Regions from separate parts of the Serratia sp. C2(1) genome, predicted to be linked through region 4. Evidence: predicted binding sites of a transcription regulator. Region 4 holds the regulator's gene; each other region holds the start of a gene.
The links. The regulator CRP, encoded in region 4, controls carbon source genes, mostly activating them, when cyclic AMP is high. The targets are predictions, from matches to a motif close to ATGTGANNNNNNTCACAT.
Positions count from the first base shown of each region.

Region 1: a site for CRP is predicted at 947-964, ahead of V2S86_RS08325 (6-phosphofructokinase). Genes of this name have one in related genera too.
Region 2: a site for CRP is predicted at 1,857-1,874, ahead of srlA (PTS glucitol/sorbitol transporter subunit IIC). Genes of this name have one in related genera too.
Region 3: a site for CRP is predicted at 1,838-1,855, ahead of glpT (glycerol-3-phosphate transporter). Genes of this name have one in related genera too.

Region 1 covers NZ_JAZFBA010000001.1:1,798,277-1,801,396, forward strand. Annotated here, with positions in the region: gene V2S86_RS08320 (DeoR/GlpR family DNA-binding transcription regulator) at 1-688, shown strand, start outside; gene V2S86_RS08325 (6-phosphofructokinase) at 1,242-2,222, shown strand; gene V2S86_RS08330 (PTS sugar transporter subunit IIB) at 2,233-2,547, shown strand; gene V2S86_RS08335 (PTS sugar transporter subunit IIC) at 2,540-3,120, shown strand, end outside.
Region 2 covers NZ_JAZFBA010000001.1:200,270-203,389, forward strand. Annotated here, with positions in the region: gene srlB (PTS glucitol/sorbitol transporter subunit IIA) at 1-198, opposite strand, end outside; gene srlE (PTS glucitol/sorbitol transporter subunit IIB) at 222-1,202, opposite strand; gene srlA (PTS glucitol/sorbitol transporter subunit IIC) at 1,218-1,766, opposite strand; gene fbaB (class I fructose-bisphosphate aldolase) at 2,001-3,050, opposite strand.
Region 3 covers NZ_JAZFBA010000005.1:236,615-239,734, forward strand. Annotated here, with positions in the region: gene glpQ (glycerophosphodiester phosphodiesterase) at 1-165, opposite strand, end outside; gene glpT (glycerol-3-phosphate transporter) at 256-1,611, opposite strand; gene glpA (anaerobic glycerol-3-phosphate dehydrogenase subunit A) at 1,974-3,120, shown strand, end outside.
Region 4 covers NZ_JAZFBA010000006.1:26,633-29,752, reverse strand. Annotated here, with positions in the region: gene V2S86_RS22800 (YccS/YhfK family putative transporter) at 1-818, opposite strand, end outside; gene crp (cAMP-activated global transcriptional regulator CRP) at 873-1,505, opposite strand; gene V2S86_RS22790 (OsmC family protein) at 1,885-2,292, shown strand; gene V2S86_RS22785 (phosphoribulokinase) at 2,338-3,120, opposite strand, start outside.

The sequences.
Region 1 (3,120 bases), on a different contig from region 4:
ACAGCTCAGCGAAATGTTCGGGCTGTCCGAAGACACCCTCCGCCGCGATCTGCGTGAGCTGGACAGCGAAGGGCTGCTGCAAAGGGTGCACGGCGGCGCGTTGCCGGTCTCCCCCGCCATCGGCACCTTTGCCGAAAGAAACGGGCAGGAATCCGCTGCCAAACGCGCGATAGCCAAAGCCGCAGCGGCAATGATCGCCCCCGGCCAGGTGGTGATCATCGATGGGGGCACCACCTCCGCCGAGCTGGTGAAACAGCTGCCGCCTACGCTGGAGGCGACTATCGTCACCCACAGCCCCAGCGTAGCGGTCGGGTTGGTTGAACATCCCAAAGTGGAGGTGATTCTGATCGGCGGACGACTGTATAAACACTCGATCGTCAGCGTGGGTGCCGCCGCGGTGGAAGCCATGTCGCACATCCGCGCCGACATTTACTTTATGGGCGTGACGGGCGTGCACCCGACCGCCGGGCTGAGCACCGGCGATCTCGAAGAAGCCTATATCAAGCGCGCGCTGGCGGCACGGGCGGCAGAAACCGTGGTGTTGGCCTCCGCCGCCAAGCTGAACGCCGCCTCACAGTATGCCATTGGCGACATCACGCTGGCGCAGAGCATTATTGTCGAACGCGCCACCGACGCCGCGCTGATCGCCCCGCTGGAACAGGCCGGGGTCACGGTGGTGAGGGCCTGAGTGGCACGGCCAAATAAAAGACTTAATCAATGCACGGTTATTAAATGGCTGCGTTTAATACCGCAACACTCCAAGCTTGGGACGGGTGGGGACATGCAGGTTAGTTGACGATGCGAGCCTCCATGGATGGATTCACGGCGTGTCGGTGCTCTGCATGCTCCTGACCTGTAGCACTATTAGTTAGTAGGCTCAGCTATTTAATCCTGCCCCCATATTGAGGGATATTAATTTTACGCATTCGTCTCACTGCCACAAAAAATGCGAGAGTAATCACATTTCATTAAACTGATCCCGGCCCAATCCGCTATTTTTCCCGCTTTATAAAAAAACCGCAGCAATCGAATGGCAACATATTGATTATCAATAAATAGTCACCTTTTCTCTTTTATTTATCAAAAACAAAAACGAGACAAACCTCACAGAAAAATCACTCTCAATAGTGCTGTCAATGTGTTCCAAGGAAATATTTGTGATTGTTTTGTGATATCGCTTGCAAATTTTACCGATACCAAAAATAACAATAGCTGCAACGGAACGGGCTGGGAGCAGGCATATGAAAATCGGCGTAGTAATAAGCGGTGGCGATGTCAGTGGCATCAACAACTTTATTTTCCAGGTCGCCAGGCTGGCGCAGGCAGATATCGTTCTGTTTAACGGCGGAATACCGGGATTACTGGCTAATCAATATCATTCCATCACCCGGCGCGATCTGGTCGATTTCTCCATTTCATCGATGCCGATTATCTCTTCAGGCCGCACGGCAAAGAAACTGGTCGCCAGTGAATATGAAACTATCGGCAAGCAACTTAAAGCGCTGCACATTGACGTGCTTATTATGGCCGGCGGCGACGGCTCGCTGCAGTTTTTAAATACGCTCAGTGAGTTTGGCGTTAACTGTTTTGGCGTGGGCATGACCATCGACAATGACGTTTTCGGCAGCGGCTACACCATTGGCTTTTCTACCGCTTGCGAACAGGTGATAAAAGAGGTCTCCAAGCTGAGAAACACCGGGCGCGCCCTGCCGGGCCGCGTATTTATGATTGAGCTGCTCGGTGGTTACTGCGGGGAATTGACGCTGCAATCGGCGATAAAATCCAATGCGGACTTTGCCCTGATCCCAGAATGCCAACATCCCTTGAACGCATTGGCGGAAAAAATAACCCACCGGCTGGAGCGGCAAAACAGCGTGATCATTTTATGTTCGGAGGGATACACCAAAGAGTATTCGCCAGGTTTCCAGGGGGCGATCGACACCATGATTAAACAGCTGGAACCCAAGATTGGCGTGCGTATTCGCAAAACCATCGTGGGGTACGGTCTGCGCAATGGCGATCCCACTTGCGAAGAGATCTATCAGGGAACATTGATGGCCAGCGAAGTCGTGCGCTGTATTCATTCCGGAATGAAAAACAAGGCCGTCATTATTAATGCCGGCAACCAACCTATTCCGATTGATTTAATCAGCATGCAAAAACGTTTGGTCGATACCGAAGGACACCATTACAAACTCGCCAGGCAGTTAAATATAATCTGAGGAGATGTCCATGCTTAAAATACTGTGTGTTTGCGGCTGCGGCCTCGGCTCCAGCTTTGCCATCGAAATGAGCGCAAAAGCGGTGCTGAAAAAATTAGAGATTGAAGCCGATATTGATCACACCACGATCTCTGAGGCCGGCGCCTTTAAATCAGATATTATTCTTACCCAAAAAACCTTCGCCGACATTTTAAATGCCGACGCCAGTGAAGAGGAAAAAAAACGGGTCATTGTTCTCCACCGGCTCACCGATAAAGTGGAAATAGAGCAAAAGATTGTGGCTTTTTTGAAAGAGCGCGACATGAAGGACCCCCATCATGAGTAGCCTGATCGATTTTATCGTCAAAGATCTGCTTGGCCAGGCGTCGATCCTGATTGCCTTTATCGCCATGCTGGGATTGTTGCTGCAGAAAAAATCCACCGGCAAGGTTGCCGAAGGCACGTTCAAAACGCTGTTGGGCTTTCTGATCATGATGGCCGGCATCAACATCATCGTCGGCGCCCTGACCTATCTGAACAGCATCTTCACCCACGGCTTCGGCATGACCGGTTACATCACCGACGTCGCCGCCATTGCCGGCCTGGCCAACCGCGAGCTGGGCTCTGAAGTGGCGATGACGCTGCTGGTGATTTTCGCCGTGAATATCATCATCGCCCGCATCACCCCGTTCAAATACATTTTCCTGACCGGGCAGGCGTTGTTGTGGATGGCCACCATTGGCGCGGTGATCGGCTATAAAGCCGGGCTGACCGGGATGCCGCTGATTTTGACCGGCGGGATCTTTGGCGGCGTGATGGCGGTGTTGATGCCGGCGCTGGCGCAACCGGTAGTGCGCAAAATCACCGGTTCGGACGAGGTGGCGCTGGGGCACTTCTGCACCATCGGTTATCTGGTGCA
Region 2 (3,120 bases), on a different contig from region 4:
CGGATAGCGCTGCTCCGCCAGCTCCATCCAGCCGCCGACCTGCAGTTCGCCGGCGGTGTCGCCGTGCCGATGGATAAAGCAAAACTCTTCAATGTCCGCCGGCGCGCCTTCGCGGAAGGTAATCAGCATGTCATCGTGCAATGCCTCACGGGCGCTGCCGCCAATCTGCGTAATGGTGGTGTGGAAAATGGTATGCATGATCTTTTCCCTGCAAAACACTGTCATTGATAGATGAAGGCCGACGCGGCCCAGGCGATCAGTACCGTTGGCGCACCGGTCAGGAAACGCCCGACCAGTACCGACGGCACGCCGACCCGCACGGTGTCCTGTTTGGCTTCCGCCAGCGACAGGCCGACCGGAATAAAGTCGCAGGCCGCCTGCGCGTTAATCGCAAACAGCGCGGGCAGCGCCAGCTGCGGCGGAATATGGCCGAGACCGATTTGCACCCCGACCAGCACGCCAATCACCTGGGCGATCACCGCGCCGGGCCCGAGGAAGGGCGACAGCAGCGGGAAGGAACAGATCAGCGCCAGTGTCACCAGGCCGATAGGGCTGCTGGCCAGCGGCGTCAGGCCGTGGGCGATAAAATCACCCAGACCCGAGGCCATGATGATGCCGATCAACGCCGAGACGAACGCCATAAACGGCAGGATGGTTTTCAGCACCGTGTCGATGGTGTCGCGCCCGGCCTGGAAGAACACCGCCACCACCGAACCCATGCCCATACCGACCTTGGCCAGCAGGCCGTCGCTCTGTTCGGTGATTTTTTTACTGGTGTCGTAATCACGCCCTTTTGGCTGTGGGGCGGGGGCCTTTTGCGCCGTATCGGCTGCCGACGCCACCAGGTTGATGTTGTGGTCGCGTACGCCGGAGACGTAAATGTCCTCGAGGATAAACTGCGCCAGCGGGCCGGACTGGCCGGTGGCGTGGATATTGACCGTCGGGATGCGGCGCTTCGGATACAATCCGCAGCGCAGGGTACCGCCGCAGTCGATCACCATCACGCCAATCTCTTCCGCCGGCGGTTCGCCCTCTTTAAAGCCGTCGACTGCCGGCCAGCCGGTCAGCTCGCTGAGCCGATCGACGATCGCCGGACGTGTACCGGCGGTGATGTACACCACTTTTTTGCCGGGTTCGACAGCAATCTCCAACGGGCCGCCCCAGCCGCCGGCACCTTTCTCAATACGGATATAAGCACTCATGCTGCACTCCACGGATTAAAGTTGCACCTGGCGATCCAGGCGGATGCCCATCTTGCGTTCGAACAGACTGGTGGTGAGGTCGGTTACCCAGCCACGGAAGAAGTTGGTGAACAACCCGACCAGGAAATAGCTCACCGCCAGCGGCCCAAGCGGCAGGCCGAGAGTCGTCAGCCCGCTGGCGATACCGAGGTAAACGAACAGCTCGCCAGGGTTGATGTGCGGAAACAGACCGTTCATCGAGTGGCAGCTGTAGGACGCCGCCGCATAGTAGCTGGGCTTGTATTTCTCCGGCATAAAGCGCCCGAGACTGAGAGTCATCGGGTTACAGAAAACAAAGGTACCGATCAGCGGCAGCAGCAGATAGCGCGATACCGGGTTGCCCGCGCAGCGCTGCGCCAATCGTTCGATACGTTCCTGGCCTACAAATTTTATCAGCGCATTCATGATAACCAACAGGCTGATTAACAAAGGTAAAATGCCGGTCACCATGCCGACGAACACTTCACCACCTTTCTGAAACAGGCCGATAAACCACTCGGCGCCGTGGGTGATTAGCTCAATCATTATTGCTCTCCTGTGATGGACGATATGGCCTGGAGCGAAAAGCGGCTCTGTCGCCATGGGCCTTACACTAATCACTTTATGGATTCATTTGTTTTATATAGATCACATTTCGAAAGATAAATATTTTATTATGAAAGTTAAAAATGAAAGAAAAGTGAGGATGAAGCGAAAGGATTGACGAAAGACGGGCACAAAAAAGCCCGGCGTACCGGGCTGTGAGGGCTGGAGAAGGGATCAGGCGATGGTGACGTTCTTGTCCAGATAGGTGTCCTGCACCGCGTTGATCAGCGCCACGCCTTCTTTCATCGATTTCTTGAACGCCTTGCGTCCCAGGATCAGGCCCATGCCGCCCGCACGCTTGTTGATGACGGCAGTGCGCACCGATTCCTGCAGGTCGTTTTCACCGGCGGCGCCGCCGGAGTTGATCAAGCCCGCGCGGCCCATATAGCAGTTGGCCAACTGGTAACGCACCAGATCTATCGGGTGATCGGTGGTCAGCTTGTTGTAGACGCGGTCATCGGTATAGCCGAATTTTACTGCGCGGTAGCCGCCGTTGTTTTCCGCCATTTTTTGCTTGACGATATCGGCGCCGATGGTGGCGGCAATATGGTTGGCCTGGCCGGTAAGATCGGCGCTGGAATGATAATCCACGCCGTCTTTGGTGAACGCCGGGTTACGCAGATAGGCCCAGAGTACGGTGACCATGCCCAACTCGTGCGCGCGTTCGAAGGCGGCGGAGATCTCCTCGATCTGGCGGCGAGATTGCTCGGAGCCGAAGTAAATGGTTGCGCCGACCGCGACCGCTCCCATATTGAAAGCCTGCTCGACGCTGGCATACAGCGTCTGGTCGTATTGGGTCGGGTAGCTCAGGGTCTCGTTATGGTTCAGTTTGACCAGGAACGGAATTTTGTGGGCGTAGCGGCGTGAGACCGACGCCAGCACCCCGTAGGTGGAGGCGACGCAGTTACAGCCGGCTTCGATTGCCAGTTCCACGATGTTCTTCGGATCAAAATACAAGGGATTGGCGGCGAAAGAAGCGCCCGCCGAGTGTTCAATGCCCTGATCGACCGGCAGAATCGACAGATAACCGGTGCCGGCCAGGCGGCCGTGGTTGAGCAGGGTTTGCATGGAGCGAAGGACGGTGTTGGGGCGGTTGTTATCGAGCATTATCCGGTCGACAAAGTCGGCGCCCGGCAGGTACAGATTTTCAGCAGGGATGGTGGTACAGCGGTGTTGCAACAGGTCTTCCGCTTCCTTTCCTAACAACTGCGCGATATCAGTCATGATTAACTCCCGATTTAGCTCCCTCATACACCGGCAATGCCATCCCCGTCGTCTTTCAAGCCCTGGCTGC
Region 3 (3,120 bases), on a different contig from region 4:
CGCACCCTGCGCGTAGGCCATAGCCTTCGCCGGCAGCGTGTGTTCCGGCAGATAGCCACTGGCGCCACGGTGGGCGATCACCACCTTGTCCGCAGCCTGTACGGCGCTGACCATTGAGGTGGCCAGGATGATCCCTGTCAGCAGGGCTTTGACTTGAGTCCGCATTCCGTAATTCTCCATGTTGTAGGTGCAGGGCAATAAAGTAGTAAAAAGGCCGCAGCGCGGCCTTCAAATAATGCGAAATGTGTATGACGCTTAACCGCGTTTGTTGGCTGCGATTTCTGCGTGGTGCTTTTTCTCGCTCAGCATGGTCAGCAACAGCAGCACTACCGCGCCGATACTGCCGCCAATCATCACCATAAAGCCGCCGTCCCAACCGAAGTAGTCCACGGTGTAACCGACGATGGCGCTGGCCGCAACGGAACCGCCCAGGTAGCCGAACAGACCGGTGAAGCCCGCTGCGGTACCGGCCGCTTTCTTCGGTGCCAGTTCCAGCGCGTGCAGGCCGATCAACATCACCGGGCCGTAAATCAGGAAGCCGATGGTGATCATGCAGGCCATATCGATGCCAGGATTACCGACCGGGTTAAGCCAATAAACGACGGTAGCGATAGTCACCAGCGTCATAAAGAACACGCCGGTGGCGCCGCGATTGCCTTTGAACACTTTGTCCGACATCCAGCCGCACAGCAGGGTGCCCGGGATACCGGCATATTCGTACAGGAAGTAGGCCCAGGAGGATTTATCCAGCGCGAAGTGTTTCACTTCTTTCAGGTAAGTCGGTGACCAGTCCAGAATGCCGTAACGCAGCAGGTAAACGAACACGTTGGCCACGGCGATGTACCACAGCAGTTTGTTCGGTAGAATGTACTGCATGAAGATCTGCTTGGCGGTCAGTTCTTCTTCCGCTTTCTCGCTGTAGTCGTCCGGGTAATCGTTTTTGTATTCTTCGATCGGCGGCAGGCCACAGGATTGCGGGGTATCGCGCATCAGCGCAAAGGCGATCAGGGCCACCAGAATGGCGCCGAAGGCCGGCATATACAGCGCCGCGTGCCAGTCGTTGAACCAGGCCATGCCCAGCAGAAACAGCAGCGGCGGCAGGCCGCCACCCACGTTATGGGCGCAGTTCCAGACCGAAACGATACCGCCACGCTCCTTCTGCGACCACCAGTGCACCATGGTACGGCCGCAAGGCGGCCAGCCCATGCCCTGGAACCAACCGCACAGGAACAGCAACACGAACATGACCGCGATGCTCGATGTCGCCCAAGGCACGAAGCCCATGAACAACATCACTGCGGCAGCCAGAATCAAGCCGGCGGGCAGGAACACGCGTGGGTTGGAGCGGTCAGAAACCGACCCCATGATGAATTTGGAAAAACCGTAGGCGATGGAAATACCCGACAGCGCGAAACCGAGGTCGCCGCGGCTGAAACCCTGGTCGATCAAATAAGGCATGGCCAGGGTGAAGTTCTTACGCACCAAATAGTAGGCGGCGTAACCGAAGAAAATCCCCATAAATATTTGCCAGCGCAATTTACGGTACAGCGGGTCGACTTTGTCGACCGGCACACGGGAAATGTGTGCTGCCGGCTTAAAAATACTCAACATGAGCGCCTCCGATGGCTTTTAGTTATCACATCAATATGACTTTTTACGTTCATTTGATGATTGAGCGGATATCGAATGTGGTGTTTTTTTGTTCCATAACGAGCGTCATCCTAGTCAAAACAGCCTGGTGTCACTGTGATGAATGGCGCAAATGTTACACTTTTATGAAACTCAGGCGGATTTTGAGCGATTAGTTAACGATATGAAATAGAAAAACGACCAAAAATCGTGATTCTGATCACATTCATGGCTTTTTGTGGACATTTTGTTTTCGTTTTGAGTTCGTTATTGTTCCTTATCAAACAAAGTCCCCAGTAACTGTGGCCCAATAGGGTAAAAACCACGGATCCTGAGGGAGCGTAATGAGCAGCCATTCACCGGACAGCGAAACGGATGTGATAATCATTGGCGGCGGTGCAACCGGGGCGGGAATTGCCCGCGACTGCGCGCGCCGTGGCCTGCGTTGCATACTGCTGGAGCGCCATGATATCGCCACCGGCGCCACAGGCCGTAACCACGGTTTGTTGCACAGCGGAGCGCGCTATGCGGTAACCGACGGCGAATCGGCGCGTGAGTGCATAGAAGAGAACCGTATCCTCAAACGCATCGCGCCTCACTGCATCGAGCGCACCGATGGGTTGTTCATTACCCTGCCGCAGGATTCGTTGGCCTACCAGCAACAGTTTATCGCCTCGTGCCACCGTGCCGGCATCAACGCCGAAGCCATTGAGCCGCAACTGGCGTTGCGCCTGGAGCCGGCGGCGAACCCGGCGCTGATCGGCGCCGTGCGGGTACCGGATGGCACCGTCGACCCATTCCGCCTGACCGCCGCCAATATGCTCGATGCCCGCGAGCATGGCGCACAGATCCTGACTTATCATCAGGTGGTCGGTTTGTTGCGAGTGGGTGACCGCGTGACCGGCGTGCGCGTTTTCGACCATCAAACTGCGCGCCGCTACGATATCCACGCCGAGGTGGTGGTCAACGCCGCCGGCATCTGGGGCCAACAGATTGCGGAATACGCCGATCTGCGTATCCGCATGTTCCCGGCCAAGGGCGCATTGCTGATCCTCGGCCATCGCATCAACAACATGGTGATCAACCGTTGCCGCAAACCGGCAGACGCCGACATTCTGGTGCCGGGGGACACCATCTCGCTGATTGGCACCACCTCCACCCACATCGACTATGACCAGATAGACAATATGGTGGTGACGCCGCAGGAAGTGGACATTCTGATCCGCGAAGGTGCGCTGCTGGCGCCGGAACTGGCGCAAACCCGCATTTTGCGTGCCTATGCCGGGGTGCGGCCGCTGGTGGCCAGTGACGACGACCCCAGCGGCCGCAACGTCAGCCGTGGCATCGTGCTGCTCGATCACGCCAGCCGCGATGGGCTGGAGGGATTTATCACCATCACCGGCGGCAAGTTGATGACCTACCGCCTGATGGCGCAGTGGGCGACCGATAAAGTGTGTGAAAAGCTTGGGCTGGATAGCCCATGCACCACCG
Region 4 (3,120 bases):
GCAATCACCTGCGCATTGCGGCGGATAATCGCCTCGGCCTGGCTCTGCTCCACCAGCTTTTGCACTTCTTCCGGCAGGTGCAGGCTGACGGTAATGTGCTCCTGCAAATCCAGCGCGACCTGAAAGGTCCGTTGCAGGCGTTTTTGCTCGAGATTATTGGCGTGCGGCAAAAAGTTAAGCTGCTGATACAGCAGGCTGATCAGGTCCATCACTTTTTGCTGGCGCACCAGCAGCGGCGGTAACGCAGTTTGCGGATCGGTATGTTGGGTCAACAGGGAATACTTGGCTTCGAAGTAGTCCGCCAGTTCCAGATAAAGCTGGCTCAGCGATTCGCGCATCGGCTGTTCTTTCCACAGCTTGAACCAGAACCAGGTGAACAGGCCGTACCAGGCTGTCCCCACCCCATACAGCAAGGGGGCGTACCACAGCGGCACCGTGCCGGCCATGCTGAGCGTAAAAATGGCGGCGATCAACGCGGCGGGGAGCAGGCGGGCATGCAACGGGCTGATTTCGCCGCTGACGCCGAGCAGCAGGGCCAGGCCGAGCATTAACGCCGGCAGCGGCAGTTGCCATAGCAACGCCTGCTGCAGCAACAGGCTGCTGAGTGCGAACAGTGAGCCGCCGACGATCAGGCGTTTGAAAAAACGTTTGTGGGGCGTGTCCAGCCCGGCGATGTTACAGCAGGCGGGAACCAGGGAAAACAGCAGGCCGAGTTGCAGGTGGCCAATCAGCAGGCCAAGGAGCACCGGCAGACACAGCACCAGCGTTTGCCGCAGTGCGTAATTGACTTCCGGGTGGTAAATCAGTCGACGCCACATGGTCGGTCGGGGCATAAAAAAACGGCGCGAATCATCGCGCCGTTTTTTCAGTGATTAACGCGTGCCGTAAACGACAATGGTTTTGCCGTGGGCGGAGATCAGGTTTTGATCTTCCAGCATTTTCAGAATGCGGCCGACGGTTTCACGTGAGCAACCGACGATCTGGCCAATTTCCTGGCGGGTGATTTTGATCTGCATGCCGTCTGGGTGAGTCATGGCATCGGGCTGTTTCGCCAGGTTCAGCAGCGTTTGCGCGATGCGGCCGGTAACGTCCAGGAAGGCGAGGTTACCCACTTTCTCTGAGGTCACTTGCAGGCGGCTTGCCATCTGCGCTGACAGGCGCATCAGGATGTCCGGGTTGACCTGAATCAGCTGGCGGAATTTCTTGTAAGAAATCTCAGCCACTTCACAGGCGGTCTTCGCCCTGACCCAGGCGCTACGCTCCTGGCCTTCTTCAAATAATCCAAGCTCGCCGATGAAATCCCCCTGGTTAAGGTAGGACAGGATCATCTCTTTACCTTCTTCATCTTTAATCAGCACCGCGACGGAGCCTTTTACGATGTAGTAAAGCGTTTCGGCTTTTTCACCTTGGTGAATCAGCGTACTTTTGGATGGATATTTGTGGATATGGCAATGAGACAGGAACCATTCGAGTGTAGGGTCTGTTTGCGGTTTGCCGAGAACCATTCGCTGTTATCCTCTGTTGTTATCGCTGCCTTGTGTCACAGGGGTCAGAGTTCCCTGTAAAACGTGCTGTCGCCGTTGTTTTAAGGGTGGCTGGCAGCAGGTTTTGAGGCGTGTCATAAATATACGCTGTCGCTCTAGCATATTAACTTGCCGGGAGAGCTGCAAGCTACATTCTATTAACATACCGGTAAAGGAGCCTTTCTCTGGGAGTTTCCCTGAAATCAGTGTCCCGGAAAGATTTATTGCGGCTCTGTTTGTAGCACAGAGTGAGGCGGGTGTCTCGTGTTGTCTTGCTCGCGCATGATTAGCATCAGGTTCCGTTGCCAGTTTCTATGCGAAAGCGTACCCTGATTTTAAGAAATTAACCGGAGTGACCAGCATGCAGGCAAGAGTTAAGTGGGTAGAAGGGTTGACGTTTCTGGGTGAATCCGCGTCCGGCCATCAGGTATTGATGGATGGCAATGCCGGCGATAAAGCGCCCAGCCCAATGGAAATGGTGCTGATGTCGGTGGGCGGATGCAGCGCTATCGACGTGGTGTCGATCCTGAAAAAAGGGCGGAATGACGTGCGCGATTGCGAGGTGAAACTGACCTCCGAACGGCGTGAAGAAGCGCCGCGCGTATTTACCCATATCAACCTGCATTTTATCGTGACCGGTAAAGATCTGACCGACAAGATCGTTGAACGTGCGGTGAACCTCTCCGCCGAGAAATATTGCTCGGTATCGCTGATGCTGAACAAGGCCGCCAGCGTGACCCACAGCTTTGAAATCCGCGACGTGGCGTAAAACGCAAGAATTTAGGGGCGCGGCCTGCCGCCGCGCTCCGGCCCATTACTCGATTTTTTTGCCTTCCAGCAGTTGCTGCACCAGCGGCGCCATGATCAGCTCCATCGCCAGCCCCATCTTGCCGCCCGGCACGACCAGCGTATTGATGTGCGAGATAAACGAGCCTTGCAGCATTGCCAGCAGATAAGGGAAATCGATCTGATCCAGCCCACGGAAATGAATCACCACGAAGCTTTCATCCAGTGAAGGAATGGCTTTGGCGGCGAACGGGTTGGAGGTATCGACCGTCGGCACGCGCTGGAAGTTGATGTGGGTGCGGGAGAACTGCGGCGTAATGTAGTTGATATAGTCCTCCATCGAACGCACCACAGAATCCATCACCGCTTCACGGGAATGGCCGCGCTCGCCGGTATCGCGGATCAGTTTTTGTATCCACTCCAGGTTAACGATCGGTACCACGCCGACCAGCAGATCGACATGTTTGGCCACGTCGGTATGTTCGGTAACTACGCCGCCATGCAACCCTTCATAGAACAGCACGTCGGTCGGCGCTGGCAGCGCTTCCCAGGGTGTAAAGGTGCCGGGTACCTGGTTATAGGGCACCGCTTCGTCGTAGGTATGAAGATACTTGCGCGACCGTCCGGTGCCGTTCTTGCCGTACTCGATAAAGCTCTGTTGCAGCAGGCCGAAGTCGTTGGCCTCAGGCCCGAAATAGCTGATATGACGACCCAGATCGCGCGCTTTGCGGATCGCCGCGTCCATTTCCGGCCGGGTATAGCGGTGGAAGCTGTCGCCTTCCAGCTCCGCCGCGCGGATGTTCAACTGCTG